3 regions of the Rhodococcus (subgen. Prescottella) soli genome follow, and region 1 is predicted to be linked to each of the others. Evidence: riboswitches for the same ligand, from Rfam matches in the RefSeq annotation. Region 1 holds a riboswitch; each other region holds the start of a gene.
The links. Region 1 has a riboswitch for cobalamin ahead of ABI214_RS04630 (magnesium chelatase subunit D family protein). Riboswitches for the same ligand answer to the same signal wherever they lie in the genome.
Positions count from the first base shown of each region.

Region 1 (10,540 bases):
CGCCTGCCGCAGCACCTGCTCGTGCCGTGCGCTGCCCACGCGGTTGAGGATCACCCCGCCGATGCGCACCGCCGCGTCGTAAGTCGAGAAGCCGTGCAGGACGGCGGCCAGGCTCTGGCTGTGGCCGCGCGCGTCGACGACGAGAACGACCGGCGCACCGAGGGACGCGGCGATCTGCGCGGTCGATCCCTCGGCCGACGGCTCCGTCGAACCGGGGTCGATCTTGCCGTCGAACAGTCCCATCACGCCCTCGACGACGGCGATGTCGCAGCCGTCGCAGCCGTGGCGGAACAGCGGACCGATCCGGTCGGCGCCGACGAGCACGGCGTCCAGGTTTCGTCCCGGGCGTCCCGCGGCGAGCGCGTGGTATCCGGGGTCGATGTAGTCGGGCCCCACCTTGAACGGCGCCACCCGGTCGCCGTCGGCTCGCAGAGCGCCCACGAGACCGGTGGCGACGGTCGTCTTGCCGCTGCCCGACGCGGGCGCGGCGATGACGACGGCAGGAGTACTCAACGGATCACCACCATCACCACTCGATGCCACGCTGGCCCTTGCGTCCGGCGTCCATCGGGTGCTTGATCTTGGTCATCTCGGTGACGAGATCCGCCGCGTCGATCAGCGCCTGCGGGGCGTCGCGCCCGGTGATCACGACGTGCTGGTTGCCGGGGCGTGATCGCAGCACCTCGACAACCTCCTCCGTGTCCACCCAGCCCCACTTGAGCGGGTAGGTGAACTCGTCGAGGACGTAGAAGCGGTGCGTCTCGGCCTCCAGGCGGCGGGCGATCTCACGCCAGCCCTCGAGTGCGGCCGCGGCGTGGTCCTCCTCGGTCCCGTGCTTGCGGGACCACGACCAGCCCTCGCCCATCTTGTGCCACTGCACGGCGCCGCCGACGCCGCTGGTCTCGTGCAGCTCGCCGAGCGCGCGGAACGCGGCCTCCTCGCCGACCTTCCACTTGGCGCTCTTGACGAACTGGAAGACGCCGACGTCGAAGCCCTGGTTCCAGGCACGCAGCGCCATGCCGAACGCGGCGGTCGACTTCCCCTTGCCGGGCCCGGTGTGGACCGCGAGCACCGGCTGGTTGCGACGCTGTCGGGTGGTGAGCCCGTCGGCGGGCACGTTCTCGGGTACGCCCTGAGGCATGTGCAGTCCCTTTCTCGGGCTTGGGTTTTCGGGCGGTGGTTCAGGCGGCGGCGCGGACGACGCCGGCGACCTGCTGGGCCGACAGCTCGGCGAGGCGCACGCAGCCGCCGCGCAGGTCACGCGCGATCTCGGCGGCGAGGCCGAGCCGCACCATGCCGGTCTCGCAGTCCACGACGATCGAGGCCACCCCGGTGTCGGCGAGCATGCCGGCGGCGCGCTTGGCGCGCGCGACGGCGTCCTTGCCGCCGGTCGCCCGTCCGTCGGTGAGGGCCACCACCAGCGCCCGCCGCCGCGGATCCCGCACGCGTTCCCGCAGCACGACGTCCCGCGCACGCAGGAGCCCCTCGGCCAGCGGCGTGCGGCCCCCGGTCTTCATGGCGCGCAGGCGCCGCACCGCGACATCCACCGACGACGTCGGCGGCAGCACCAGTTCGGCGTCGCGACCCCGCACGGTGATCACGGCAACCTTGTCACGCCGCTGGTAGGCGTCGCGCAGCAGCGAGACGACCGCGCCGGTGACCGCGGAGAGCCGGTCGCGTGCGGCCATCGAGCCGGACGCGTCCACCACGAACAGCACCAGGTTGCCCTCGCGCCCCTCCCGGATCGCGCCACGAATGTCGCTGGGCGCCAATCGCATCGGTCCACTCACCCGCCCGCGGGTGGTCTGGTGTTCGGCCGCGGCGAACAGCGTGCCCACCAGGTGCAGTCCGGTGCCGCGTTCCGTGGTCGGGCGCACGGTGCGGCCGCGGGTCGAGCGGGAACGTGAGCGGCGGCCGGGGGCGCCGTCGCCGACGCCGGGGACCTCGAGCAGGCGCGCCTGGAACTGGGGGCCGGGGGCGGCCGCCCGGCGCTCCGAGCCGCCACCAGAAGTCGGCGAATCCTGCTCGGCCGACTCGGTTTTCGGCGCCTCGGACGGTGCATCCGCGGGAGTCTCGCCGCCACCGGGGCCGTCCGGGTCGGGCTCGGGATCCTCGTCCGCGCGGGCGTCGGCGTCGGCCTTGTCCATCGCGTCGTCGAGCTGCTGCGGATCGAGGCCGGGCTCGTCGAACGGATCGCGGCGACGACGGTGCGGCAGCGTCAGTTCCGCGGCGACGCGCACGTCCTCCTCCGCGACCGCGTCGGCACCGCGCCAGGCGGCGTGCGCGGTCGCCGTGCGGGCGAGGACCAGATCGGCCCGCATGCCCTCCACGTCGAACGACGCACACACCGACGCGATGCGCCGCAGTTCGGTGTCCGACAGTTCGACGGCGTCGACCGTCGCGCGGGCCGCGGCGATCCGTCGGGCGAGGTCGGCGTCCTCGTCGGCGTAGCGGGCGGCGAAGGCATCGGGGTCGCGCTCGTAGTCGAGGCGGCGGCGCACCACCTGCATGCGGACGTCGACGTCGCGGGACGCGGCGACGTCGACGGCGAGGCCGAACCGGTCGAGCAGCTGCGGCCGCAGCTCACCCTCCTCCGGGTTCATGGTGCCCACCAGCACGAACCGCGCGGGGTGCGAATGGGATACGCCGTCGCGTTCGATGTGGACGCGGCCCATCGCGGCGGCGTCGAGCAGCACGTCGACCAGGTGGTCGTGCAGCAGGTTGACCTCGTCGACGTACAGCACGCCCTGGTGCGCGTCGGCGAGGAGTCCGGGCTGGAAGGCGCGTTCGCCGTCCCGCAGCACCTTCTCGAGGTCGATCGAGCCGACGACGCGGTCCTCGGTCGCGCCCACCGGCAGCTCGACGAGCCGGGCCCGACGGCGCTCGCCCGCCTGCTCGACGTCGGGCAGCAGCGCGGCGAGCGCGCGCACGACGGTCGACTTCGCGGTGCCCTTCTCGCCGCGCACCAGCACACCGCCGATACCGGGATGGACGGCGCACAGGATCAGCGCCAGGCGGAGCCGGTCCTGCCCGACGATTGCACTGAATGGGAACCCTGCAGGTCCAGGGCTGGCCTCGTGGGTGTGACGCAACGATCGAATCCCTTCACTCCTCGGTCTCCGCGCCGAGAGCTTGGCGGTACGAAACGTCGCGGCATTCTGGCTCGGGTCGATCGGATCGAACCCTCACAGTGGCGGGACCGCGCCTGATTCTCACAGGACTTCCCCGCAAACGTTCCTTCAGTTGCAGCACCCTACCGTGCTGCACGGGCGGCACCCTGCAGTGCCCCGACAGCACACTGCCGCGGCCGGGGGAAGAGCCCCCGCCGCGGCAGTGCGAACGACGAACGAAACTCAGACCGAGGCGGACTCGACCACCTGGTCGACCGCGGGCGCGGAGGCGTCGGCGGCGGCGCCGAGCTCGAGCGCACGGGTGCTCCAGTCCCACACCTGCTGGAACAGGGCCGTGTTGTCCGACAGCTTCTGACCCAGCGACGGGACCATCTGCTGCAGCTTCGGCTTCCACGCCTCGAACTCGCGCGGGAAGCAGCGCTCCAGGACGTCGAGCATGGCGGGCACGGCGGTCGAGGCGCCCGGCGACGCGCCGAGCAGGCCGGCGATGGTGCCGTCCTCGGCGTTGACGACGGCCGTGCCGAACTCGAGGACGCCGCCCTTGCCCTTCTTGCGGATGACCTGGACGCGCTGGCCGGCGGTGATGAGCTCCCAGTCGCCGCCGGTGGCGCGCGGCACGAACTCGCGCAGCGTCTGGATGCGGTCGGCCGGCGACTGCATCAGCTCACCGATGAGGTACTTGGTGAGGCCCATCTCCGTGAGGCCGACACCGAGCATCGAGGTGAGGTTGTTGGGCTTGACCGAGCCGGGCAGGTCGGTGACCTTGCCGTTCTTGAGGAACTTGGGCGACCAGCCGGCGTAGGGGCCGAACAGCAGGCCTTGCTGGCCGTTGATGACGCGGGTGTCGAGGTGCGGCACCGACATCGGAGGCGCACCGACCGCGGCCTTGCCGTACACCTTGGCACGGTGCTGCGCGATGAGCTCCGGGTTGGTGCAGCGCAGGAACTGGCCGCTGACCGGGAAGCCTCCGAAGCCCTTGGCCTCCTTGATGCCGGACTTCTGCAGCAGGTGCAGGGCACCGCCACCGGCACCGACGAACACGAACTTGGCGTTCACGGTCTTCTTCGCACCGGTGCGTAGGTTCTCGACCTTGACCAGCCAGCTGCCGTCGGACTGCTTGGTGAGGTTGCGGACCTCGTGACCGAAGAACACCTGGCCGCCGGACGCGCCGACGTAGCCCAGCAGTTGCTTGGTGAGGGCGCCGAAGTCGACGTCCGTGCCGGACTCGGTCCAGTTGAGGGCGACGGGGTCGGAGAAGTCGCGCCCCTTGGCCATGAGCGGCAGGCGGTCGGAGAAGTAGTCCTCGGACTCCGAGTACTCCATGCCGGCGAACAGCGGGTGGCCGGCGAGTGCGTCGTAGCGGGCGCGCAGGTACTTCACGTTGTCGGCGCCGTGCACGAAGCTGACGTGCGGAATTGGGTTGATGAACTCCTTGGGATCGGTGAGGATCCCGTTGTCGACGCCGTAGGCCCAAAACTGCCGGGAGACCTGGAACTGCTCGTTGACGTTGACCGCCTTGCTGATGTCCACACCGTCGCCCTTGGCCGGCGTGTAGTTCAGCTCACACAGGGCCGAGTGGCCGGTGCCTGCGTTGTTCCACGGGTCGCTGCTCTCGGCGGCAGCCGCGTCGAGGCGTTCGAAGGTGGTGATCGACCAGTCGGGCTGCAGCTGACGCAGGATCGCGCCGAGCGTTGCGCTCATGATGCCCGCACCCACGAGCACTACATCGGTCTTCGCCACTACGTTCTGGTCTGACACTGGAGAATCGACTTCCTTGTCTGTTACACGCGACCTGTTCTGCACGCATCGCCCGCCCGGATCCCACGCGTTCACCGGCCTTGCGACACCGATCGCATCCATTCGAGACATTACGTGCACAGACCGCATTTCGCGCGCCTGTGGCGCTTAGGTTACCTGTGCGTCACCTTCCCCAATTGTGCCCCTCGCAAACGACTCCGTTGTGCCAATAGAGTGTGATCGTGACTACTTGGGCCCCCGACGTCCTGGGCGACGGATACCAGCAGCTGACAATCCCTTTGGGGTCGGACCCCGACGGGGAGGGCGCGGTCGAGGCCACCCTGGTCCGCTATCAGCCGTCGACGATGACCGGCACCCGAGCGGTGCTCTACGTCCACGGCTTCACCGACTACTTCTTCCAGCAGCACCTCGCCGAGCACTTCGCCGAGCAGGGATACACCTTTTTCGCCCTCGACCTGCGCAAATGCGGCCGGTCGCGGCGCCCGGGGCAGACGCCGCACTTCGTCACCGATCTGAAGTACTACGACCGCGAACTGGACGAGGCGCTGAGCCTGGTGCGTGAGCAGATCGGCGGCGGTCAGGTCCTGCTGGTCGCCCACTCGACCGGTGGCCTGATCGTGCCGCTGTGGCTCGACCGTGTCGAGCGCCGACCGGGCGGATCCGCGGGCGCGGGTGTGGCGGGTGTCATCCTCAACAGTCCCTGGTTCGACCTGCAGGGCCCCGCCCTGCTGCGCAACGCCGGCACCACCGCCGCGATCGACGCGCTGGGCCGGGTGTCCAGCAAGACCCCGGTACCGGGGCAGAAGCTCGACACGTACGGCTCGAGCCTGCACGTCGGCGCCAACGGCGAGTGGGAGTACAACCTCGACTGGAAGCCGCTCACCGGGTTCCCGATCACGTTCGGCTGGCTGCGCGCCGTCCGCCGCGGCCACGCGCACCTGCACCGCGGACTCGACATCGGGGTGCCGTCGCTGGTCCTGCGCTCGAAGACCACGGTGTTCGCCTCCCGCTACAACCCCAGCGTGGACGCCGCCGACGCCGTCCTCGACGTCGACCAGATCGCCAAGTGGGCGGGCTGCCTCGGCAACCGCACCACGACCGTCCCCATCGACGGCGCCCGCCACGACGTGTTCCTCTCCACCGCAGGGCCGCTCGCGGCGGCGTTCCACGAGGTGGACCTGTGGCTGTCGTGGCTCGACGCCCACCACCTCGCCGCGGCGGACACTGAGCCGGCATCGACCATCGATACCGAGACGGGAGCCCGCGAGTGACCCACTTCGACATCGCGATCATCGGTACCGGATCGGGCAATTCGATCCTCGACCAGCGTTACGACGGCAAGAAGGTCGCGATCCTCGAGGAGGGCACCTTCGGCGGCACCTGCCTCAACGTCGGCTGCATCCCCACCAAGATGTTCGTCTACACCGCCGACGTCGCCCGCGCGGTCACCGAGTCGTCGAAGCTCGGCATCGACGCGACACTCGACGACGTGCGCTGGCACGACATCGTCAAGCGGGTGTTCGGCCGGATCGATCCGATCTCGGCGGGCGGCGAGCGGTACCGCACCGACGACTGCGCCGACGTGACCGTCTTCCGCGGTCACGCGAGGTTCGTGGGCCCGCGGACCATCGACACCGGAACCGGCGAGGTGATCACCGCCGACCAGGTCGTGATCGCGGCCGGTTCGCGGCCGACGATCCCCGCCGAGATCGAGTCCAGCGGTGTCCGGTACCACACCAACGACGACATCATGCGGCTGACGGAGCTGCCCGAACGCCTCGTCATCCTCGGATCGGGGTTCATCGCCGCCGAGTTCGCGCACGTGTTCTCCGCGCTCGGCGTGCAGGTGTCGATCATCGCCCGCAGCGACCGGCTGCTCCGGCACCTCGACCGCGACGTCTCCGACTGGTTCACCGAACTGGCGCAGCGCAAGTGGGACGTCCACCTGTGCCACCCGATGGTCGCGGCCCGTTCGGTGGGCGACGGCGTCCAGATCGAACTGTCGGACGGAACCGTCGTGGCCGGCGACGAACTGCTCGTCGCGGTCGGTCGCACGCCGAACGGTGACCGGCTCGACGCCGCACTCGGTGGGGTGGCGGTCGACGAGTCCTGCCGGGTGATCGTCGACGAGTACCAGCGCACCACCGCGGAGGGAGTGTTCGCGCTCGGGGATGTCTCGTCGCCGTACCAGCTCAAGCACGTCGCGAACCACGAGATGCGTGTCGTGCAGCACAATCTGCTGCACGACGCCTGGAACGGCTCCGAGCGGTCCCTCGCGAAGCTGCGCCGCACCGATCACCGGTTCGTGCCGTCCGCGGTGTTCACCGACCCGCAGATCGCCAGCGTCGGGATGACCGAGGAGCAGGCCCGCGAGGCCGGCCTGGACATCACCGTCAAGCTGCAGAACTACTGCGACGTCGCCTACGGCTGGGCGATGGAGGACGACGAGGGCCTCTGCAAGGTCATCGCCGAACGCGGCACCGGACGCCTCCTCGGCGCGCACGTCGTCGGCGCCCAGGCCCCCACCGTGATCCAGCCGCTCATCCAGGCCATGAGCTTCGGGCTCTCGGCCCGGGACATGGCCACCGGCCAGTACTGGATCCACCCGGCCCTCCCCGAGGTCGTCGAGAACGCGCTGCTCGGTCTCGCCATCTGAGTCGTGCGCGCGCCGGTCACCCGACCGGCGCGCATCGCTCGGCCGAATCCGGCAGCCAGGCCTGCCATCCCGCGAGGAGCACCGCGAGCACCGCCGGCACGATCAACGCGGCCACGATCGGTGGTCCGTAGTACCGCGCGATCGACATCTCGCATTGCTCGCCTGGCATGACGCCGGCGTCGGGATACCCCAGCTCACACGAGGTGATCTGGAGCATCGGGCTCGTCGCGGCGAGGACTCCCAGCCCGGCGCAGATCCACGCTAGCCCGACCCATCCCGCCCGAATCACGTTCAGCATTTCGGCCCCTCCTCGATCCACGTCGACGATGACGGTACGAGGCGCGGGCGCAATGGCCGGTCACGACTCTCGGATCGTCGAATAGTGAAGGATTCCTCTCGGATTCCGAGAGGAATCCTTCACCATCGGCGCGGGAGGCTATAGGCCGTGGGCCAGCGTCTGGACGCCGCCGACGCCACCTTCCAGTTCGGCACAGACCCTTGCGGAACTTCACTGCGACGCATCGTTTTCCGCCCTTGCCCTCCCCTTCCCCGGGACCGGTTCCGGCGAACAAGCCCGACGAGTGATGGCGCTCAGCTAGATTCGGCGCATGACGGGTAACCGGATCGGCCGCCGTATCGTCACCACGATCGCTTGTGCGCTGCTCGCGGGCGCACCCCAGATCCTCACTCCGACAGCCCAAGCCGTCCCCGTCGTCACGCCGACGCTGGGCGCTCCAGGGGCCGTCCTCGAGTCCGCCCCACTGCCCCAGTCGTTCTGGCTGCCGGGTACAGGCGCCGCGTACCGGATCACCTACGAGACCACAGGTCCGAGCGGCCGCACCCCCTGCACCGGAATGGTGTTCGTCCCGGCCGGCTCGCCGCCGCCGGGCGGCTGGCCTGTCATCGCGTGGGCACACGGCACCATCGGCGACTCTGACGCGGATGCCCCGTCGCGCAACGGCGTCGACTCGGCCAGCAGTAGCTACGTGGCGAACTGGCTCAGTCGCGGCTACGCCGTCGCGGCCACCGATTACATCGGCCTGGGCACCCCCGGTGTGCCGCCCTATCTGGACGGGAAGGCCGCGGCGCACAGTGTGATCGACTCGGTGCGCGCGGCCCGCGCCGTCGACGGCCGGCTCTCGCCGGCATGGGCGGTCGTCGGTCTGTCCGAAGGTGGGCAGGCGTCGGTGTTCACCGCGCACGCCGCCACCGAGTACGCACCCGAATTGGACTACCGCGGCGCGGTCGCCACCGGCGTTCCGTCGAACATCGAGACGATCGCGCCACTGGCCGGACCGAACTTCCCGCCGCAGGGCCTCGCCGGGCTGACCAACTTCATGACGTTCGTCATCGCCGGGCTCCGCGACACCCACCCCGAGCTTGACGTGAACAGCTACCTGACGCCGATCGGACGCACGCTGGTCGACGCGGCGCCCGAGATGCCGTACCCGCAGTTCGCCCAACTTGCCGCGAATGTCTCTGTAGCCCAGATGCTCTCGCGGTCACTCGACGACCCGGCAGTACTGGCCGCGCTGCGCGACTACCTGCAGGTGCCGACGTACGGATACGACCGGCCGCTGATGATCCAACAGGGCACCGAGGACCTGACCGTGCCGCTGCCGTTGACGCTCAAGCTCGTCGCGAACATGAATCTGGCCGGCACCTTCCCGGAGTTCAAGGTCTACCCCGCCGATCACATCGGCAGCATGTACGCCGGCGAGGCCGACGCGGCCGCCTTCGTCGACAAGGTGTTCCGATGCGAACCCGGATCGGACGAACGTGCATGTGGGCCGGACTCCGGAGGGTCGCTCGCGTCACTCGGGTCGGCCGGATCGCTCCAGCTACTCGGGTCACTCGGGCTGCTCGGGTCGAACTGAGCACTACGCACAGTCGCGTCAACGCTCGGTGGTCCTCGGATCGCGTTGTATACGCAGCCGAGTTCGCGCACGGCTGTCCGGCAGCCACGCGTGGCACCCACCCCGGATCCCCGATTCGTGAAGGATTCGACTCGCGTGGCGAGAGGAATCCTTCACGAATCGGCTGTCGACTCCTATTTGCGGTGCCGCAAAGCCCTGACGACGCCGTCGCCGATCGACTGCAGGATCTGCACGAGGACGACGAGCACGACGACCGCGACGAGCAGTACCGGCGTGTTGAACCGCTGGTAGCCGTAGACGATCGCGAAGTCGCCCAGTCCCCCGCCACCGATGACACCCGCCATCGCGGAGTAACCGACCAGCAGCACCACGGTCAGCGTCGCACCCGCGACCAGACCCGAAACAGACTCCGGCAGTAGCACCTTTCGGACGATCTGCGCGTTGCTCGCACCCATCGCCTGAGCGGCCTCGACGCGGCCGACGGGGACTTCGCGCAGTGAAGACTCGACGACCCGCGCGTAGAACGGGATCGCGCCGATCGTCAGCGGGACGATCGCGGCCGTCGGGCCGATCGCGGTGCCGACGATCATCCGGGTCGTGCCGATGAGCGCAATCATCAGGATCAGGAACGGCAGCGAGCGGAACACGTTGACGATCGCGCCGAGCACTGCGTTGACGGCGCGTTGCGGCCACAGCCCGCTCGGCGAGGTCACGTGCAGGATCACCCCGAGCAACACACCGCCGATCACGGTGAGCACGAAGGAGATTCCCACCATGTAGAGGGTATCCTGCGTCGCCTCCCACACCTCGGGGAGCGAATCCTTCCAGGACAGCTTGTTCATGCGATACGTCCTTCGATCCGGGACTCGGGACCCCAGGAGAGGGTGGTGCCTGGCTGCGCGTCGACGAAGGCCTCGACGTCCGCGCGGGACACATCGGGACCGAACCGCAACCGGAGGCGACCAACGGTGACGCCGGCGACCCGTTCGACGCTGCCGCCGACGACGGAGATGTCGACGTCGAGCTTGCGGACGAGCTGTGCGAGCCACGGCCCGTGCGCCTCATCGCCGATCGTGGTGACGAGCGCGGTGTCGGCACTGTCCCCCGCGGACGGGTCG
Region 1 is NZ_CP157276.1:997,377-1,007,916, forward strand. Features, by position in the region: gene ABI214_RS04620 (cobyrinate a,c-diamide synthase) at 1-513, opposite strand, end outside; gene cobO (cob(I)yrinic acid a,c-diamide adenosyltransferase) at 527-1,141, opposite strand; gene ABI214_RS04630 (magnesium chelatase subunit D family protein) at 1,182-3,092, opposite strand; adenosylcobalamin-variant (AdoCbl-variant) riboswitch at 3,144-3,237, opposite strand; gene mqo (malate dehydrogenase (quinone)) at 3,354-4,889, opposite strand; gene ABI214_RS04640 (alpha/beta hydrolase) at 5,111-6,160, shown strand; gene mtr (mycothione reductase) at 6,157-7,545, shown strand; gene ABI214_RS04650 (hypothetical protein) at 7,562-7,843, opposite strand; gene ABI214_RS04655 (lipase family protein) at 8,154-9,422, shown strand; gene ABI214_RS04660 (methionine ABC transporter permease) at 9,596-10,264, opposite strand; gene ABI214_RS04665 (methionine ABC transporter ATP-binding protein) at 10,261-10,540, opposite strand, start outside.

Region 2 (10,540 bases), 1.0 Mb from region 1:
AACGCCGGATTGATGTGATGCACGGCACAATCAACTCTTTCAGTCGGCGACTGACGTGGTCGCCGACTGAAGGAGCGCAATGCAACCCCTGAACACGACGCACCCGGATCCCTCTCCGGTGGACTCACGCCGAGCTCTGATCTCCAGTTTCCTGGGATCCACAGTCGAGTACTACGACTTCTTGCTCTACGGCGCCGCGGCAGGCTTGGTCTTCCCGAAGTTGTTCTTCCCGGACACGATGGACCCCGGCCTGGGCTCCACCCTGTCGTTCGTCATCCTGCTCGCCGGATACATCTCGAGGCCGATCGGCGGCATCCTCTTCGGCCACTTCGGCGACAAGTACGGCCGCAAGAACATCCTGGTCATCACGTTGTTGATGATGGGTCTGGTGTCCGTCGCCATCGGCCTGATGCCGACCTACGCGACGATCGGTGTGGCGGCACCGCTGATCCTCGTCGCGCTTCGCATCGTCCAAGGCCTGGCCGTCGGCGGTGAGTGGGCGGGAGCCACCCTGATGGCGGCCGAGCACGTGAACGAGGAACGTCGCGGGTTCGCCGCATCGATCGCGGTCACCGGCGGGCCCACCGGATCCGTCCTCGCGACCTTGGTTCTCGCCCTCTTCTCCGGTCTCCCCGACGACGCCTTCCTCAGCTGGGGATGGCGCGTGCCGTTCCTGCTCTCCGCGGTGCTCGTGATCGTGGGTCTGTTCCTGCGCTACCGCGTCACGGAATCCCCCGACTTCGCGAAGGCGCAGGCGGCCGGCGAGGTACGCACCGGCACACCGATTCTCCGTGTGCTGAAGAAGTACCCCCGTTCCACCGTGTACGGCATTCTCGCCGCCGCGGGACCGCTGTTCATGCAGGCGCTCCTCGCGGTGTGGATGGTTCCCTACATCGCCGCCCAGGGCACGGTTCCCCGCCAGGACGCGCTCTACATGCTGACCTTCTCGAGCGTGCTGCACATCTTCGCGATTCCGTTCTTCGCGGCGCTCTCCGACCGGTTCGGACGCCGACGGGTCATGCTCGCCGGCGCGGCGATTTCCGTCGCCCTCGTCTTCCCGATGTTCGCGCTGTTCAACTCCGACAGCTACTGGCTGGTCGCACTCGGCTTCCTGGTGGGCAACCCGATCATCCAGGCGTCGATGTACGGCCCGATCGGCGCGTTCCTCGCGGAGAAGTTCGAGACCCGGGATCGCTACACGGGCGTCTCGCTGACCTTCCAGCTCGGCTCGGTCCTCGGCGCCGGAACCGCACCGCTCCTTGCCAACTGGCTGTACCGCCTCGACAACGGCGGCGGCACCGACAACATCGCGTGGTACTTCGTCGCGCTCATCGCAGTGTCGGCCCTCGCGGTCTTCCTGTCGAAGGAGACCCTGAACAGACTGCGCACCACCGCCCCGCACACGGTGGATGCGAGCGTGTCCGCCAACAGCTGACGACGCGTTCCGGCGGTGCCGCCCGTGTGGGGGCACCGCCGGAACGTCGGTGTCAGCCGATCAGGAAGCGCCCGCGGTCTCGAGCACCCATGCGTACTCGAACGCGACTTCCTTCCACTTCTCGTAGCGTCCGCTGACGCCGCCGTGCCCGGCGCTCATCTCGGTCTTGAGCAGGAGCGGAGCACCGCCGGTCTTCGTGGACCGCAGCGCCGCAACCCATTTCGCCGGTTCGACATACAGCACCCGGGTGTCGTTGATGCTCGTGATCGCCAGGATCGCCGGGTAGTCCTTGGCCTCGACGTTCTCGTAGGGGCTGTAGGACCGCATGTACGCGTACACGTTCGGGTCCTCGAGCGGGTTGCCCCACTCGTCCCACTCGATCACCGTGAGCGGCAGCGAGGGATCCAGGATCGACGTGAGCGGGTCGACGAACGGCACGTTCGCGAGGATCCCGGCGAACAGTTCCGGGGCGAGGTTCGCAACCGCGCCCACCAGCAGACCACCCGCGCTGCCGCCGTCGGCGACCAACTGCTCCGACGTGGTGCGCCCCTCGTCGATGAGATGACGGGCGCACGCGACGAAGTCGGTGAAGGTGTTCTTCTTGGTGAGCGTCTTGCCGTTCTCGTACCAGTGCCGCCCCATCTCGCCGCCGCCGCGCACGTGCGCGACCGCGAAGACCATGCCGCGATCGAGCAGCGACAGCCGCGCCACCGAGAATGCCGGGTCCATGCTGGCCTCGTAGGAACCGTATCCGTACAGCAGCGTGGGTGCCGGATCTCCGCCGATTCCCTTGCGCCGCACCACCGACAGCGGGATGCGGGTGCCGTCGTCGGCGATGGCCCACTCGCGGTGCTGCTCGTAGTCGGCGGGATCGAACCCGCCCAGGACCGGCTGCGACTTGCGCAGGACCAGTTCACCGGTCGCCAGCTGGTAGTCGTACACCCGCGACGGGGTGATGAACGACGTGTAGCCGATCCGCAGCGTCGGCTGCTCCCACTCCGGGTTGGAACCGAGACCGACCGAGAACAGTTCCTCGGCGAACTCCATCTCGGTGAGCTCGCCGTAGCCCTCGGGAGTGAGCGGCCAGATGGCCACCCGCGTCAGCACGTCGCGGCGGTAGCTGAGGACCAGGTGGTCGGCGAACGTGTCGATGTCCTCGAGCCGCACGTCGTGGCGGTGCGGAACGAGGATCTCCATCGCGTTCGGATCCGCGACCGGAGCCTGCGCCAGGACGAAGTTCTCGGCCTTCCGTCCGTCGACGACGTCGTTGTGCAGGATGAGGAACCGGTCCTCGCCCGCGATCACGGCGTGCTCGGCCGCGTACTCGACGCCCTCGCGTCGCGGCAGGATCACCCGGAAGTCGCCCTCGGGGTTCGCGGACTCGAGGATCCAGCCCTCGGTGGTGACCTTCGATCCGAGCCAGATCATCAGGTACTTCTCGCTGCGGGTGGATCCGACCGACACCCAGTAGCGCTCGTCCGGCTCGTGGAAGACCCGCACGTCCTGGTCCGGTCGGGTGCCGAGCTTGTGCCGCCACACCGTGTCCGGTCGCCACGACTCGTCCACCGTCAGGTAGAAGACGTGCTGGTGGTCGATGGCCCACGTCGCACCCGGCGCGGTGTTCGGGATCTCGTCGGCGAGCATCTCACCGGTGACGAGGTTCTTGAACCGCAGCGTGTACCGCTCGTCGCCGATCACGTCCACCGCGTACGCGAGCAGCGTGCCGTCGTGACTCACCGAGAACGCGCCGAGCGAGAAGAACTCGTGCCCCTCGGCCTCGGCGTTGCCGTCGAGGAGGACCTGTTCGCCGTCGATCGCCGTGTCGGCGGACAGCTCGGGCGGGGTCCAGTCGTCCTGTCCGGCGATCGGGCACCTGCAGTGGACGCCGTACTGCTTGCCCTCGACCGTACGGGAGTAGTACCACCACTGGCCGAGACGCGTCGGCACCGACATGTCGGTTTCCTGCGTGCGCGACTTGATCTCCTGGAAGACCTTCTCGCGCAACGGCTCCAGGTGCTCGAGTTGTTGCGCGGTGTATGCGTTCTCCGCCTCGAGGTACTCGATGACCTCCGGGTCCTCCTTGTCCCGCAACCACTCGTAGTGGTCGACGAACGTGTCCCCGTGATGGGTGCGCTCGAACGGCACCCGCTTGGCGACCGGCGGAGTCGACGCGCTCATCTCAGCCCACCCAATCCTCGAACGACAGGCCCGAGATGCGCTCGTACGCTTCGATGTACCGGGCGCGAGTGGCATCGACGATGTCCTGCGGCAGCGGCGGGGGCGGGGTGTCCGACGCACGGTCCCACCCGGATGCGGGGCTGGTGAGCCAGTTGCGCACGAACTGCTTGTCGAAGCTCGGCTGCACCTTGCCGGGCTCGTAGCCCTCGTCCGGCCAGTACCGCGACGAGTCCGGCGTCAGCACCTCGTCGGCCAGGACCAGGTTGCCGTCGGCGTCGAGTCCGAACTCGAACTTGGTGTCGGCGAGGATGATCCCGCGATCCCGGGCGAAGCTGGCGGCCCGGAAGTAGATGTCGAGCGTGTCGTCCCGCAGCTTGACGGCGAGGTCCTGGCCGACCTTGTCGACGACGGCCTGGAAGTCGATGTTCTCGTCGTGATCACCGAGCTCCGCCTTGCTGGCCGGGGTGAAGATCGGCTCGGGCAGCTGGCTGGCCTCGACCAGACCCTCGGGGAGTTCGACACCGCACACCGCGCCGGTGGCCTGGTAGTCCAGCAGCCCCGAGCCCGTCAGGTAGCCGCGGGCCACGCACTCGACCGGGAGCATGTTCAGCTTGCGGACCACCAGCGCGCGTCCGAGGACCTCCTCGGGGATGCGCTCGTCGAGCGGATCGCCCGCGAGGTGGTTGGTGCCGCCGAGCTTCTCGAAGAAGAACACGCTCATCGCGGTGAGCACCCGGCCCTTGTCCGGGATGGGCGTCGAGAGCACGTGGTCGTAGGCCGAGATCCGGTCACTCGCGACCAGCAGCAGGTGCTCGTCGTCGATCGTGTACAGATCGCGGACCTTGCCGCCGGCCAGGTGGGAGTAGGACTCGAGTGAAGGACGCACGTGGCTACCCTATCGGTCCTGCGAATCGACGCACCCCGTGGTCGGCCCCACGACAGGCCTCTCCCGGTGTGGCGGGGACGCCGCGACGGCCGGGGATAGTTAGCCTTGTTCAGAGCTAGCGATCGATCGGCGGGAGGGTGGATGGCGACCGGCACGACCGTCGCAGCCAGGGCATCGGTAGGACTGCGTTCGGAGCGCGGCCCGATCCTGCTGTCCCTGATGCTCAGCACGTCCCTGGTCGCGCTCGACAGCACGATCATCGCGACCGCGGTGCTCACGATCGTCGGCGACCTGGGCGGCTTCACCCAGTTCCCGTGGCTGTTCTCGATCTATCTGCTGGCGCAGGCCGTGTCGGTGCCGATCTACGGCAAGCTCGCCGACATGTTCGGGCGCAAGCCGGTCATGCACCTGGGCATCGCGCTGTTCGCGGTCGGGTCGCTGCTGTGCGGCGTCGCGTGGAGCATGCCCGCGCTCATCGTGTTCCGGGCGATCCAGGGCCTGGGCGCCGGCGCGGTGCAGCCGATGAGCATGACGATCGCCGGCGACATCTACACCGTGGCCGAACGCGCCAAGGTGCAGGCGTACATCGCCAGTGTGTGGGCCATGTCGGCGGTGCTGGGTCCGACGCTCGGCGGGGTGTTCTCCGAGTACCTGTCGTGGCGGTGGATCTTCCTGGTCAACCTTCCGCTGTGTGTGCTCGCGGCGTGGATGCTGCAGCGCAAGTTCACCGAGAACACGACGAAGCGAACGAACACCGGCACCCGGCCGCGCACCGACTACGCGGGCGCGGTCCTGCTCACGACGGGCGCGACGCTGGTGATCCTCGGACTGCTCGAGGGCGGCCAGGCGTGGGCGTGGGTGTCCCCGGCCGGCATCGGTGTCTTCGTGGCCGGCACCGCTCTCCTGATCGCGTTCGTCCTCGTCGAGCGCCGCGCCGCGGATCCGATCCTGCCGCTGCACATGCTCACCCGCCGGGTCCTGGTCGCGAGCAGCCTGGCGTCGATGGCGGTCGGCGCGATCGTGACGGGCCTGACGTCCTACGTGCCGACCTTCGTGCAGGGGGCGCTCGGCACGGGCGCACTGGTCGCGGGCTTCGCGCTGGCGGTGCTCAGCATCGGCTGGCCGCTCGCCGCGTCGCAGGCCGGACGTTTGTACCTGCGCGTCGGTTTCCGCACCACCCCGTTGATCGGCAGCGCCCTGGTGCTCGCCGGGTCGGTGCTGCTGACGCTGCTGTCGTCCGCGTCCGCGGTGTGGCACGTCGGAGCCGTCGCCTTCGTCATCGGGTCGGGCCTGGGCCTGATCGCCACGCCGACACTGATCGCGGCACAGTCCAGCGTCGACTGGAGCGAACGCGGGGTGGTGACGTCGACCAACATGTTCGCCCGCTCGATCGGCAGCGCCGTCGGTGTCGCGGTGTTCGGCGCCCTCGTCAACTCGCGTGTCGGCGACGTCGCCGAACCGAATCCGACCGATCTCGCCGGCGCGATCCACCTCGTCTTCCTCGGTGTCCTCGGTGTGGCCGTGCTGCTGACGCTGTCGTCGGCGCTGATGCCGAAGACGCCGAAACCGTCCACGTACTGAACCCTCGAATGGACACTCCGGGCCGTCGGAAGCGGACAAGGCGGACGGGGGCGCGGACCGGGGTCGTCTATTCTTCACGTTGTCGTCACGGTGTTCGGGAAGTCCGGTAGAAGCCGGCGCGGTACTCGCCACTGTGGGCAGGTACGTCGACTACTCGGGGTTCGACCCCAGCCACTGGATGCGCATGCATCCGGGAAGGCGTAGTCGGCGGTCATCCCTGCCGAGCCAGGAGACCGGCCGTGACGCAAACCTGCACGTTTTCCACGAGTCATGGAAGGCGGGTCGCTTTGCGCACCCACGTCACGCCGCGGATCGTCGCGGCCACGGCGATCACGATCGCCTCTGCTCTCACCCTGTCCGCCTGCGGCGGATCGTCGAACTCGGACGCCGCCGCCGCGTCGATCTCCCTGCAGAACTGCGGTCGCACCGTCACCATGCCCGGGCCCGCCGAGCGCGGCGTCACCCTCAATCAGGGTGCCACCGAGTCGGCGCTGTCGATCGGCGCGCAGGACCGGATGGTCGGCACCGCATACCTCGACGACGTCGTCGCGCCGCAGTGGCAGGCCGCGTACGCGCAGGTCCCGGTGCTCGACGAGAAGAGCTACCCCAGCCGCGAGGCACTGCTCGAGACCAAGCCGGACCTGGTACTGGCGTCGTACTCGAGCGCGTTCGGCGACAAGGGCGTCGGCTCGCAGGAGTCGTTCGACGAACTCGGCATCGCCACCTACGTCTCCCCGTTCGGCTGCAAGGACAAGTCGAAGCGGCCGCCCGTCGCGTGGGATTCGATCGCTACCGAGATCACCGACTACGGCACCCTGTTCGGCCACGAGGCCGAGGCGCAGTCCCAGGCCGCCCAGATGCGCGAGACCCTCGCGGGCGTCGAGGCCGCTGCCCCGGCGAAGGGCAGGACCATCTTCTGGTACGACAGCAAGACCACCACGCCGTACGTCGGGGGCAACGCCGGCGGACCCCAGCTGATCATCGACGCGGTCGGCGGCTCCAACATCTTCGCCGGCATCAACGGCGCGTGGGCCGACGGCAGCTGGGAGACGGTGCTGAAGGCGAACCCGGACGTCATCGTCCTGGCCGACGCCTCGTGGGACACGGCCGAGGCGAAGAAGGAGTACCTCCGCAACGATCCGGCACTGAAGGATCTGAAGGCCGTGCGTGACAACGCCTTCGTCGTGGTGCCGTTCTCGACGACCACCCCCGGCCCGCGGCTGATCGAAGGCGCGAGCCTGGTGGCCGGGCAACTAGGCGGCGAACGGGCATGAGCGTGACGACCCGGGTGCCGGCCCGGGTTGCTGCGATGCCCGCGGCCGGCTGGTCGGCGGTGCTGGTCGCGCTGCTCCTGGTGAGTTGCGCGGCCGGCGTCGCGATCGGTGCGGCCGATCTGTCGATCGGCACCGTGCTGCAGGCGATCGGCGGTCGACTCGGGATCGGCGACGGCACCGACCTGCTCACCACGCACATCGTCGTCGATCTGCGGATGCCGCGGGTGCTGGCGGCCGCGGCGATCGGCGCCGGCCTCGCGCTCTGCGGCGCCGTGCTGCAATCGCTGACCGGAAACCAGCTGGCCGATCCATACCTGCTCGGCATGTCCGGGGGCGCGTCGCTCGGCGCGGTCCTGTCCCTCACCACCGGCGCGACAGCCGTGGGCGCGTTGGGTTTCGGCGCCGTCTCGTCCACCGCGTTCGTCGGCGCACTCGGAAGCCTGCTGCTGGTGTTCGCCATCGCGACGTCCCGGTCCGGTGCGCTGATGCCCAATCGCCTCGTCCTCGCCGGAATCGCGGTGGGGCAACTCACGGCAGCCTTGACGTCGGCCCTGGTGATGCTCGGAGACCGGGACGCGGCGCGCCGGGTGCTGGACTGGACCCTGGGCTCGGTGGCCGGCGTGCGGTGGTCGGGCCTGATCAGCATTCTGATCGTCCTCGCACTGACCACGACCGTCATGCTCGCCCACAGCCGGGTGCTGGACTCGTTCGCGTTCGGTGAACGGGCCGCCGCGAGCCTCGGCACCGACGTCGAACGCTCCCGCTGGGTGCTGTACGCGACCGCGTCGCTGTGCACGGCGGCGCTCGTCGCGCAGGCCGGGATCATAGGCTTCGTCGGGCTCGTCGTGCCGCATGCGGCCCGCATGCTCGTCGGACCGCTGCACGCCCGCCTGCTTCCCGCCGTGGCCCTCCTGGGCGCACTGCTGCTGGTGTGGGCCGACATCGCGGCCCGCACCGTACTACCGGGACGCGAATTGCCGATCAGCGTCGTCACCGCCGTCGTGGGAGTCCCGGCGTTCGTGTGGCTGCTCCGCCGACGAGGAGCGCAGGCATGACCCACCACTCGCCGGAGTTCCGCGTCGACGACGTCACGTGGTCGCTGGACGGCACGACGATCCTCGACGCCGTGACGTGTCGTGCGCCGGCGGGACAGGTCACCGGGCTGATCGGCCCGAACGGTTCCGGCAAGACGTCGCTGCTGTCGGCGATCGCCCGACTCACCCGCCCCTCCCGCGGGCAGATCACGATCGACGGGCAGCCTGTGAAGGCGATGAACCGGCGCGAGTTCGCGCGGACGGTCGCACTGGTGGAACAGCATTCCGCGACCGAACTCGAGCTGACGGTGGAGCAGATCGTCGAGCTCGGCGTGATTCCGCACCGGGGCGGCTGGGCCCGGCCGGCCGCCGTGGGCATGGCCGACGTGATCACCGAGAGCCTCGCCATGGCGGGAATCTCGGAGCTGCGACACCGGTTGTGGCACAGCCTGTCCGGTGGCGAGAAACAGAAGACGCAGCTCGCCCGGGCGTTTGCGCAGCGCCCCTGCGTGTTGCTGCTGGACGAGCCGACCAACCACCTCGACGTCTCCGCGTCGCTCGAACTGCTCGATCTGATTCGCCGCCGCGGCCTCACGACCGTGGCCGCCATGCACGACCTGAACCTGGCGGCGATGTACTGCGACCACCTCGTGGTGCTCAGCGGAGGCACCGTCGTCACCGAGGGCGCGCCCGAGGTCGTGCTCACCGAGGAACTACTCGCGGACGTCTACGGACTCGACGCGATCGTGCAGCCCCATCCCCGCACCGGGCGCCCCATGGTGGTGCTGTGCAGCGCCGCCATGGATGTCGAAAGGTCTTCGCCATGAACATGATCCGACCCACTCGATGGGCGATCGTCACCGCGCCCACCGACCGCGGTGACGATCCCCGCGATCGACTCGGCGGCGCCCTCGAGGTGCTTCGGGAGCGCCACCCCGACATCGAGTTCCGCACCGCGGTCCTCGGCGGATCCGGTCCGACGATCGCCGTGGTCCTGGACGAAGCCGCCGCCGCGGGCGCAGCCGAGGTCGTCGTGGTGAGCGCGCAGACGGTCCTCGACCGCAAGATCGATGCGTGGTTCCGCCGGGTGATCGGACACTGGCTGCGGGAGCGGTCCGGGACGCCGACCCCGGACGTGCGAATCGCCGGCCCGCTGAGCGACTCGGCCGGCTACGCCGACATGCTCGGCGCCGCGATCACCGGGTCGACCGCGCCCGCGCGGACCACCACCGCTCCCCTGACCTCCCCCGCCTGGGACGAGGTGCCCGGCTTCGCACGGCACGTCCTGGTGTGCCGGGGTCCGCGGTGCTCGGCGCGCGGCGGCCCGGAAACCGCAGCGGCCCTGGACTCGACGCTCGAAACGCGCGGTCTGGGTGACGACGACGTCCTCGTCACCCAGACCGGATGCATGTTCCCGTGCTCTCAGGCACCCGTTGTCGCGGTGTACCCCGACAACACCTGGTACGGCGAGATGTGCGCCGACCGTGTCGAACGGTTCGTGGACGAGCACCTCGTCGCGGGCCGGCCGATCGTCGAGTGGCAGGGCGCTCGGCGGGAATCTGCGATCCTGGAGTCATGACGACCGCCGCGCCCCGCGTCACCATCACATACTGCACTCAATGCAACTGGCTGCTCCGGGCCGGGTGGATGGCGCAGGAACTGTTGAACACCTTCGGCACCGAACTGGGCGAGGTGGCAATGATTCCCGGTACCGGCGGGATCTTCCAAGTCACCGCAGGCGAGACACTGGTATGGGATCGCAAGCGCGACAGCGGGTTTCCCGACATCGTGACACTCAAGAAATTGGTGCGTGACGCGGTCGTTCCGGACCGGGATCTCGGGCACGCAGATCGCAAGCACAACGACTGAGCTCGGGGTCTTGACGGTCACTCGATCAGCGACCACTGTTGATCAGAGACATATGGGGCGATACCGCACCCAGTGAAACGGCCGACCCCCGTCGCGCGTCGGCCGCACCGATACAGCTGTGCCACCGCACGATGGAGCTGAGGCGTCATGACCACCGACGAGGTAGAGACCCGCGCAATCGATTCGGATACCACTGACGCAATCACCGGCGTCGTTGCCGGGCTACGAGATATCCACGCGAGCGGACGCACCAGAACCGCGCGGTGGCGGATCGAGCAACTGC
Region 2 is NZ_CP157276.1:2,028,780-2,039,319, forward strand. Features, by position in the region: gene ABI214_RS09590 (MFS transporter) at 80-1,435, shown strand; gene ABI214_RS09595 (S9 family peptidase) at 1,496-3,613, opposite strand; gene ABI214_RS09600 (phosphoribosylaminoimidazolesuccinocarboxamide synthase) at 3,615-4,499, opposite strand; gene ABI214_RS09605 (MDR family MFS transporter) at 4,641-6,080, shown strand; cobalamin riboswitch at 6,152-6,336, shown strand; gene ABI214_RS09610 (ABC transporter substrate-binding protein) at 6,368-7,354, shown strand; gene ABI214_RS09615 (FecCD family ABC transporter permease) at 7,351-8,409, shown strand; gene ABI214_RS09620 (ABC transporter ATP-binding protein) at 8,406-9,215, shown strand; gene ABI214_RS09625 ((2Fe-2S) ferredoxin domain-containing protein) at 9,212-9,967, shown strand; gene ABI214_RS09630 (SelT/SelW/SelH family protein) at 9,964-10,257, shown strand; gene ABI214_RS09635 (aldehyde dehydrogenase family protein) at 10,405-10,540, shown strand, end outside.
Region 2: it holds a riboswitch for cobalamin, as region 1 does, so the genes downstream of both, ABI214_RS09610 (ABC transporter substrate-binding protein) here and ABI214_RS04630 (magnesium chelatase subunit D family protein) in region 1, are expected to answer to the same signal.

Region 3 (10,540 bases), 910 kb from region 1:
GGCGTCGCGTAGACCGCCCCGGCATCGCCGCGAACGTCGAAGGTGCGTCGGAAGTTCGCGGTGATGTCGGTGACGGTGCCACTGGTCAGTACCGACTCAGCGGATCCGCCGTCCGAAACGGAACCCGAGACGTACACCGTATCCCCGTCCACCCGAGCACCATTGAGGTCGAAGTCGGTTCCGATCTCGGACAGCAGGGTGCCGGACTCGATGTCGACGAAGGCGACACGTCGATTCTCCCAGCACGCGATGACGCGCTGTCCGACCTCCTGGGCGCACTGGCCGACGTTGCCGACCCGCACCTTCCACATCCTCGACCCGTCGGCCGGGTCGATCCCCATCAGCGTGACCGCGCCGGCGGGCCGGCCGGACTGCCCTTCGGCCGCCGGCAGGGGATAGGCGGTCGCCGCGATCAGGATGTCACCGGCATTGAAGAGTGAGCCGTAGCCGTAGTAGGTGTCGAGAGTCTGCGGCATGGCCAACAGCACGTCGCCGGGGTTGTGGGTGAGGCGGCCGATGTCCAGCGTCCATGCCGGTCGGGGGCGATCCTTCAGGCTCATGACGACGGAGTGCTGTTCCTGTGCCGAAGTCGGCGCGCTCGACCGGTCCGCGAGAACACTGACCATGATGGTCCCGACCGCCCCGATTAGCGCGATCCCGAGCGCCACGAGCTTCCAGTGTTCCTTCAGTCCACTCCCCACCGGTCGACGGTAGCCGACGAATCGGGACTATCCGGCAAGAATCGCAGTGGGGTTCCTGCCTGGCCCGTCGGCGTTACAGTGGGGCGAACCGTGTGACCGCGCTTTCGCCGCCGGAGGTTGCTGTGGACATCGGATTTCTGGGTATGGGCACGATGGGGCGCCCGATGGCGCGCAACCTCGCCCGAGCCGGCTACGACGTGACGGTGTGGAACCGCAGCCCCGGCAAGGCGGCAAGCGTCGTCGACTACGGCGCGTCCGAGGCACCCGACCTCTCCGATGTGCTGCAGAAGTCCGTCGTGTTCAGCTCGCTTGCCGACGATCGAGCTTTCGCGGATTCGGTGTTGTCGACGTCGTCGCTGCAGGCCGCGGAATCCGGATCGGTGCACGTCAATCTCGCCACCGTCAGCCCCGGGATGTCCGCCGAGGCGGAGTCCCGCCTGGCGGAGCGGGGCATCTTCTACGTGGCCGCTCCGGTGTTCGGGCGCGCGGAGGTGGCCGAGGCGGGTGAACTCACCGTCCTCGTGGCGGGCGACTCGCGCGCGATCGACGAGGTTGCGCCCCTGCTCGACGTGATCGGACGCCGCACGTGGCGCGTCGGAGACGATCCGAAGCAGGCGAACGTCGTGAAGATTCTCGGCAACTATCTGATCGCCACCGCGATCCAGTCGATGGCCGAGGCGACGACCGTCGCCGAGAAGGTCGGCGGCTCGCCCGAGCTGCTGATGAAGATCATGAACGACAGCCTCTTCCCCGGAGGGGTCTACGAGGGCTACGGCGCGATGATCGCGCAGCGTCGCTACGAGCCCGCCGGGTTCCGGCTCCCTCTGGGGCTCAAGGATGTTCGGCTCGCACTGTCGCAGGCCAACGACGTGAACATGGGCCTGCCCTTCGGTAGCGTGCTCGAGAACGTCTTCCTCGATGCGCTGGCTCACGGCCAGGCCGACCAGGACTGGTCCGCGATCACCGAGGCCACCCGACGTCGGGCCGGACTGGACGTGCGTCGTCCGTAGTCGCGCAGGGGGGCGAGAAACCGAGAACGGGCCTGCCGTGCGACGGATCGCGCGGCAGGCCCGTGGTTCTGGTCGGGAGTATTCCGTTCAGACCAGCAGGACCCCTACGAGCGCGATGAGCGCCACCCAGACCGTCGACGCGGCGGCGAGGACGAAGGGCCGGATGCCGACCTTCTTGATCGTCGCGATGCGGACACCGGCGCCCAGGGCGAACATCGCGGCCGTCAACAGTGCGGTCTGCAGCCAGCTCGCTAAGGAAAGGACACCTGCCGGAACGAATCCCATCGAGCGGATGACCACGAACCCGAGGAACGCGACGACGAAGAACGGAACCAGCGGCGGCCGGGTGGAGGTGGCGCTCTGCTCGACCGACCGCCGGCGCTGCATCACGCTCAGGACGGCCATCACGGGGGCCAGCATGAGGACCCGGGCCAGCTTGACGATCGTCGCCACGGTCAAGGCCGCGGTGCCGATGATCCCGCCGGCGGCGACGACCTGCGCGACCTCGTGGATCGATCCGCCTGCCCACAGTCCCGCCTGCATGTCGTCGAAGCCGAGCGCGTTCGAGAGCAGTGGGATGGTCGGAATCATCAACGTGCCGAAGATCACGACGAGCGCGACGGCGGTGAGGACCTCTTCCTCCTCCGCCTCCACGACACCGTCCGCAGCGGCCACGGCAGCGGCGCCGCAGATGGAGAAGCCACAGGCGATGAGCACCCGTTGGGTCCACGACAGGCCCAGCAGGCTGCCCACGAACATGGTGCCGACGATTCCGAGAACGACGATCGCGACGACCATCGCGATGACGCCCCATCCGAGTCCCAGGATGTCGCTCAGGACCAGCTGGAGGCCCAGCAGTGCGATCCCGACCCGCAGAAGCTTCTTGGACGAGAACGTGATTCCCGCACTGAAGCTTGCGGGCAGCACAACCAGATTGGCCACCAGGGCGCCCATCACGATCGCGATCAGGAGCGGGCTCAGTGTGGGGACGAAGTGCCTGATGCCCATTGCGATGGCGGCTGCCGCGGCCGACAGTGCAATGCCCGGTACGTAGGCACGGACTCCGTCCAGCCGAGAGACGGCGGCAGGGGAGGGGGGCGCGGCGACCAGTTCGTCTTGCTGCCCCAGTTCGGATTTCACAGGACAACGATCCTCCATCGGGCGTTTGTTCGGTAGAGCCCGATTGGGCAACACCTCATATCGAATTGATATGATCTTTCGGGCCGCCATACACTCGACGCATGTCTCCCCGGTCACTCGACTTCACTGCGCTCGAATTGTTGGTCAACGTCAGCGACTGTGGAAGTCTCAGTGCTGCAAGTCGACTCGTGGGAATGGCTCAGCCCAACGCGAGTCGCTGCATCAAGCAGTTGGAACGCCGGTTCGGAATGACGTTGCTGCGGCGCAGCACCACCGGATCGGTCCTCACGCCCAGCGGAACTGTGGTGGCCTACTGGGCTCGAAAGATCTTGGACGACACCGAGAAGCTGCTCGAAGTGGTCGACGGGCTGCGGGCGGAACGGTCACGCGGACTGCGCGTCAGTGCCAGCATGACCGTCGCCGAGCATCTGATGCCGTTGTGGTTGGGGCGCTTTCGCCAGTCGCATCCGGAGCTGACGATCCATCTCGAGGTGCACAACTCGCTGCGAGTGTTCGAGCAGATCTCCGACGGCTCCTGTGAGCTGGGCTTCGTCGAGTCGCCGACCATTCCGAAGCGGCTCAAAAGTACGCCCGTGGCCCGGGATCGCCTGGTGATCGTCGTCCACCCCGGGCATCCGTGGGCGACCCGAACCCGGCCCGTCACCCCGCCCGAGCTGGCGATGACACCGTTGATCGTGCGCGAGCCCGGTTCCGGCACGCGGACCACGCTCGACCTCGCGCTCGAACTCCACTCGCGTGCCGCTCCGCTCCTGGAACTCGGCAGCTCGGGCGCGATCCGGAGCAGCGTCCTGGCGGGGGTGGGGCCCGCGGTGTTGAGCACTCTCGCGGTCGCGGACGCCGTCGCGTCCGGTGATCTCGCGGTGGTCGAGGTCGAGGGACTGAAGCTCGATCGGACCCTGCGCGCCGTGTGGAGCGCGCAGGGGCCACTGCACACCGCCGCGGACGAGTTGGTGCGGATGGCACGCGATTTCGGAAGCGAACGTCCCGCGCGACGACGGGCGTGAGCGTGGTGCCCGGTGTCCCGGCCCCATGGGACCAGGACACCGGGGTCGGTCGTCTAGATCCCGGCCCGCACCAGGCGCGCGGCCTCGACGAGATTCCGGAGCGAGGCCTCCACCTCGACGTTGCCACGCGTCTTGAGGCCGCAGTCGGGGTTGACCCAGAGCCGTTCGGCGGGGACGGCCTTCAGTGCCGCCCGCAGCGACGCGGCGATCTCGTCGACCGACGGCACTCGCGGCGAGTGGATGTCGTAGACGCCGGGTCCCACGCCCAGGTCGAAGCCGACGGCATTGAGGTCGTCGAGAATCTCCATGTGGGACCGGGCCGCCTCGATGGACGTGACGTCGGCGTCCAGGCCCGCGATCGCCCCGATGACCTCACCGAACTCCGAATAGCACAGGTGGGTGTGGATCGCGGTCGTGTCGGCGATGCCCGACGTCGCAAGCCGGAAGGCGCCGACGGCCCAGTCCAGGTAGGCGGGCTGGTCGGCCGCCCGCAGCGGCAGCAGCTCCCGCAGCGCCGGCTCGTCCACCTGGATCACCCTCGCGCCGGACGCCTCGAGGTCGATCGTCTCGTCACGGATCGCGAGGGCAACCTGGTCGGCCGACTCGGCGAGCGACTGGTCGTCGCGCACGAACGACCACGCCAGGATCGTGACGGGACCGGTGAGCATGCCCTTGACCGGCTTGTCGGTGAGCGACTGTGCGTACGAGATCCAGTCGACCGTCATCGGCTTGGGGCGACGCACGTCGCCGAACAGGATCGGCGGGCGGACGCAGCGGCTGCCGTACGACTGCACCCAACCGTTCGCGGTGGCGAAGAACCCGTCGAGTTGTTCGGCGAAGTACTGGACCATGTCGTTGCGTTCGGGCTCGCCGTGGACGAGCACATCCAGACCCAGCTTCTCCTGCAGCGCAACCACATCGGCGATCTCGGCGCGCATGCGGCGCTCGTACTCGGCCCGATCGATGTCACCCTTGCGCAGGGCGGCGCGGGCCACGCGGATCGCGGTGGTCTGCGGGTACGAACCGATCGTGGTGGTCGGCAACTGCGGCAGGGGCAGTTCGGTCGCCTGGAGGGCGCGACGTTCCGCCGCCGGGATGCGCTTGCGGTCGGCGTCCGTCAGCGCGGCGAGGCGGTCGCGGATCGCGTCGTCGTGCAGGCGCGGATCGGCGGCCCGGGTCGCTGTCGCGGCGCGGGCGTCGGACAGTTCGTCGGCGATCGTGTCACGCCCGTGCCGTAGTGCGGTCGCGAGAGCGGCGACCTCGCCGATCTTCTCCGAGCCGAACGCCAGCCACGACCGCAGTGCGCGGTCGAGGCCGTCCTCGCCCTCGAGCGTGTAGGGGACGTGCAGCAGCGAGCACGACGTGGACACGGCCACGGAACCCGCACGCTCCCGGAGGGTTTCGAGGGCGTCCAGCGATCCGTCGAGCCCGTTGCGCCAGACGTTGCGGCCGTCGACGACACCCGCGACGACATGCTTGCGCTCGAGCCCCGGCGTCGAGGCGACCGACTCGAGCGAGCCCGCGACGAGGTCGACGGCGATGCCCTCGACCCCGGTCTCGACGAGTGTCGGCAACGCGTCCCCGAGGTCACCGAAGTACGACGCCACCAGGATTGCCGGGCGGTGGTCCACCGCGGCGAGGCGGCCGTGCACCGCCCGGGTCGCGGCCAGTTCGGCGCCGGTGCGGTCGGCGACCAGCGCCGGTTCGTCGATCTGGACCCACTCGACACCGGCGTCGGCGAGCCTGCCCAGCAGCTCCGCGTACAGCGGAACGATGTCGTCGAGGCGGTCCAGCGGCGCCTGGTTCTCGAACTTCGACAGCAGCAGGAAGGTGACCGGCCCGATCACCACCGGTCGGGCCGGAACGCCCAGCGCCCGGGCCTCCTCGACCTCGCCGAGCACCTTCGCGGGGTGGAGCGTGAACGTCGTCGCCGGGGTGATCTCGGGAACGAGGTAGTGGTAGTTGGTGTCGAACCACTTCGTCATCTCGAGCGGAGCGACGTCGGCGTTGCCGCGGGCGGCCGCGAAGTAGCGGTCCAGTTCGTCGGCGATCCCGGCGACCCGCTCGGGCAGCGCCCCCAGCATCGCGGCGGTGTCGAGCATCTGGTCGTAGTACGAGAAGACGTTGACCGGGACGGAGTCGATGCCCGTCTCGACCAGTTCGGTCCACGTCTGTCGGCGCAGTTCCTTGCCGACCGATTCGAGTGCGGAGGCATCGAGTTTCCCGGCCCAGTAGGACTCGACTGCCTTCTTGAGTTCGCGACGGGGTCCGATGCGCGGGGAGCCCAGTACGGTTGCGGTGAAAGCGGATGTCACGGTGTTCTCCAGTTGCTCACAGCGTGGATGGTCACCGCCGGCAGACGAGAAGAAGCGAGCCCCTGGTGCGCGCCCGCCAGCGGGCAGCACGAAGTGCAGCGCGTCGCCCATTCTCGCCTTTTCCTCGAGGCGGTGGACCGTCGAGCACGGCGTGCCCGACACAGTCGGCAGGTCTTCGGACTCGTGGGCGCTCGGGCGGTTGCGAAGCCGCCGAACCTACTGGCCGTCGCTTCCCAGACCTGTCGGTCCAGTGCATGTGACGGCGGTCGTTCCCACTCACCGCTGCGGGACAGTCCCGGACTTCCACCGGGTTCCCTCTCACACTCGTCGGTCTCACGACCGCGAATGCTTCGACGCCGGGGCGGTCTTCGGGGCTCCTCACGACCGCGCCAGGCGAACCAGCTGCACCGTCCAGCATAGGACGTCCACGGCGGACGTCTAGAGCCAGCCGTTGGCGTCCGCTATTCGCACGGCCTCGGTGCGGTTCTCCGCGCCGGTCTTGCCGATCGCGGACGACAGGTGGTTGCGGACCGTGCCGGCGGACAGGAACAACGTGGCCGCGATGGACGCGACGGATGCACCGTCGCGGGCGGCCAGGAGCACCTCGGTCTCGCGGTCGGTGAGCGGTGACTCCCCGCTGACGAGGCTGTCGGCGGCCAGCGCCGGATCGACGACACGCAACCCCGCGTGTACCCGTCGGACCGCGTCGGCCAACTGGCGTGCGGGTGTGTCCTTGACGACGAATCCCGATGCGCCGGCCAGCAATGCGCGTCTCAGATACCCGGGTCGGCCGAACGTCGTCACGATCAGGACCCGGGTGGTGGGCGCGGCCTCGCGCAGCGCGGCGGTGGCCGAGATTCCGTCCAGCCCTGGCATTTCCACGTCGAGCAGCGCGACGTCAGGGTGGTGCAGGGCGGCAGTCGCCACCACCTCGTCGCCGCGTCCCACCTCGGCGACGACGTCGAGGTCCGGCTCCAGATCCAGCAGGGCGGCGAGGGCGCCCCGGACCAGCGCCTGGTCGTCGGCGAGCAGCAGGCGAATCGTCACGGTGCCTCCTCGGCGACGACCTGGACGGAGAAACCTCGAGGCTGCGGATGCGTGACGATCACGCGGGCGTCGGCTGCTGCCGCGCGCTCCCGGAGTCCGGTGAGTCCGTTGCCCGCGAGCAGGGCGTCGGTGCCCACGCCGTCGTCGACCACCGCCACGTGGCGGTCGTCGATCGTCACGGTGCAGCGTCGAGCACCGCTGTGCCGCACGACATTCGTCACCGACTCTCGCACGGTCCAGGCGAACAGCTCCCGCAGCCGGGTGGGGACGGCGTCGGTGCTGTTGGGCAGGTCGGCCTCGATCCCGGCGGCACGCAACGCCTCACGGGCCCGGGCGATCTCGACGGGCAGTGAGACGCCGCGGAACCCCTCGACCGCCGATCGGACGTCGGCGAGTGCGTCCCGGGAGAGCCGCTCGAGGTCGTCGAGTTCGACACGGGCCCTGTCGGCATCGACGTCGAGGAGCCGGTTCGCGAGCTGTGCCTTGACGGTGATGACGGTGAGCGAGTGGCCCAGGATGTCGTGCAGATCCCGGGCCATGCGGGCGCGTTCCTCCTGCACTACGCGCAACTCGTCCTCGTCGCGCCTGTTGAGCAGCGCGATGTTCCGGTTCATCAGTGCGGTGACGCCCGCCATCGCGAACGCGGCCGCGCAGATCGCGAGCGGCAGGCTCGACACGTTCCAGCCGGCGCGCGTCGCCAGCAGCTCGACCACGCCGGCGACGCCGAGGGCGACGGCACCGCCGGCGATCGCGGGCAGCAGCGTCACCGCGGTCACCGCGAGGAACACCGTCGACGCCAGCCCCGCCTCGCCGAGCGTGACGGTCATGATCACCGCGAGAGCGACGAGCACTGTCATGTCGCCGATCGCCTGTGGGAGCGGGGGCCGCAATTCGCGACGCATCCGACCCCGACGTGCCGAGGAGAACACCGACAGGAAGACCACCGCGAAGAGGAGCGTGGCTGTGATGCCGATCCAGCCGCTCGCCAGATCGCGCCGATGCCATCCCGCTGCCAGTGGCTCGAACAGGAACACCAGCCAGACGGCGGCGAAGACGATGCCGAAACGGCCCCACCGCTGCACTGCGGCGGGGCGTTCGGTGCTGATCACGTCGAACACGCTATACGCGGGCGGTGTCGCGCTGGAACCGCCACACGGCTCCGCCGACGAAGATCGCGAGCCACACGACGACGTTGACGATCCACGTCCACTGGACGGCGTCGCCGGTGAGCGGGGCATGCACCAGGTTGCCGATGCCGAACATCGGCGTGAACTGCGCGATCGTCGCCCACACGGAGCCGTCCTGCAGCGGAATGAACAGGCCGCCGCCGAACGCCAGCAGCGCCAACCCGGGTCCGAGGATCTGCATGACGTTCTCGCTCGGCAGCAGGTATCCCATGAAGAGCCCGAAGGCCGCGAAGATCGACGATCCGAGCCACGCGATCACCGCCGTCGTCACCCACAGCGAGCCGTCCATGTCGGCGGAGGTGAACGCGCCGACGGCGTACACGACCGCCAGCGCGACCAGTCCCAGCGTCATCGCGACCACGAGCTTCACCGCGATGTACGCGACGGGGGACAACGGGGTCAGCCGCAGCTGCCGGCTCCAGCCCGAGGCCCGCTCCACCGACACCATGGCGCCGCCGCTGGTGGTCGCGATCATCGCGCCGTAGAGCGCCATGCTGATCATGATGTACGCGGTGACGTTGCCCCGGCCGGCGTTCTCCTCGCTGTAACCCTGGCCGAGGCCGAAGATCAGGAAGAACACGACCGGCATCACCAGTGTGAAGATGACGGTCCGGCGGTTGCGGAGCAGGCGGCGCAACTCGAGTCGCAGCAGGGTGGTGTTGAACCCGCCCCAGCGGACGGTCGGACGGGTGGCAGCGAGAGTGGTCATCGAACCGGTCCTTCGGTGTGGTCGGTGGTGAGGGCGATGAAGGCGTCTTCCAGTCCGCGCGAGACGATTTCGAGGTCGTGGGCCGCGGTGTGGAGGAGCAGATGGCGGGCCACCGCATCGGTGTCCGACGAGTGCACGACGAGCGTCTCGCCGCGCAGCTCGACGGCGTCGGCGTGCGGAATGGACTGCAGCAGTGCGGCGTCCGCGCCGGGCACCGTCGCGCGTAGGGTGCGGCCGGCGGCCATGGCCTTGACCTCGGCAGTGGTTCCGTCGGCCACGACTTGTCCGCGGCGCACCAGCACGATGCGATCCGCGTACGCGTCGGCCTCCTCGAGGTAGTGCGTCGCGAACACCACGGTGCGGCCGGCGTCGGCGTCGGCGCGGATCGCCGACCAGAACTCGCGCCGGCCCTCGACGTCCATTCCCGCCGTCGGCTCGTCGAGCAGGAGCAGCGACGGGTCGGGCAGCAGCGCCATCGCGAACCTCAGCCGTTGCTGCTGGCCACCGGAGCACTTTCGGACCGGCCGATCCGCGATGTCGAGGATGCCGGCGCGGCGCAGCACCTCGTCGACGGGTCGTGCGTCCGCGTAGAGGCTCGCGGTGAGCTGCACGGTCTCGCCGACGGTCAGCTCCGGCAGCAGCCCACCGGTCTGCATCACCGCCGACACCAGCCCCCGGGAGATGGCGTCCCGCGGAGACAGCCCGAACACCTCGACCGTCCCCGAACTCGGCTGGGAGAGACCGAGGATCATGTCGACCGTCGTGGTCTTGCCGGCTCCGTTGGGACCGAGGAAGGCCACCACCTCGCCGGGGCGGATCGTCAGATCCAGGCCGCGGACGGCGTGCACCTGACCGAAATGCTTGTGGACTCCGGTCAGGTGCACCGCGTCACTGCTGTGCGGGCCCCGGCGGAGTATGGGAGTCGGCTGCGCTGTGGTCATGCCTCGAATCTGCCCGCCCGCGGGCCGTCATCCCTCGCCCGTCCGTCACGACCTCGGCATGACAAATGTCAGGGCTGCGGGCGGCGGGCGGGTCTCACGTCGGCGCAGCCGACCCCGACCCGCTCCGATGTGATCGTCGTCTCCTTCGCGGGGGAGGTGGTGCGCACCGGGAAGAGACCCGTTACCCTGGACCGCGTGTCAGCGACCTATTTCTGGTTTAGCAGGCCGGCCCTGGGTGGGTCGGTCGGCGTAACCACGCGCTGACAATCTTCCACCCTAGAGCCGGATGACAGACCGGCTCGCTGGGATTCTTCAGTCTTCGAGGGTCGGCCTGAGAACAGGAAACCGAACCCCATGACCGTTATCGCCAACGACCAGCGCCTCGACGATCAGCGCACCGTCAGCATCAGCCCGCTCGTCGCGCCGTCCGTGGTGCGTGCCGAGCACACCCCCGACGACGTCGCC
Region 3 is NZ_CP157276.1:1,904,914-1,915,453, reverse strand. Features, by position in the region: gene ABI214_RS09030 (hypothetical protein) at 1-701, opposite strand, end outside; gene ABI214_RS09025 (NAD(P)-dependent oxidoreductase) at 824-1,711, shown strand; gene ABI214_RS09020 (YeiH family protein) at 1,799-2,869, opposite strand; gene ABI214_RS09015 (LysR family transcriptional regulator) at 2,953-3,876, shown strand; gene metE (5-methyltetrahydropteroyltriglutamate--homocysteine S-methyltransferase) at 3,930-6,191, opposite strand; cobalamin riboswitch at 6,341-6,552, opposite strand; gene ABI214_RS09005 (response regulator transcription factor) at 6,630-7,238, opposite strand; gene ABI214_RS09000 (sensor histidine kinase) at 7,235-8,347, opposite strand; gene ABI214_RS08995 (ABC transporter permease) at 8,358-9,134, opposite strand; gene ABI214_RS08990 (ABC transporter ATP-binding protein) at 9,131-10,075, opposite strand; gene ABI214_RS08985 (3-deoxy-7-phosphoheptulonate synthase) at 10,430-10,540, shown strand, end outside.
Region 3: it holds a riboswitch for cobalamin, as region 1 does, so the genes downstream of both, metE (5-methyltetrahydropteroyltriglutamate--homocysteine S-methyltransferase) here and ABI214_RS04630 (magnesium chelatase subunit D family protein) in region 1, are expected to answer to the same signal.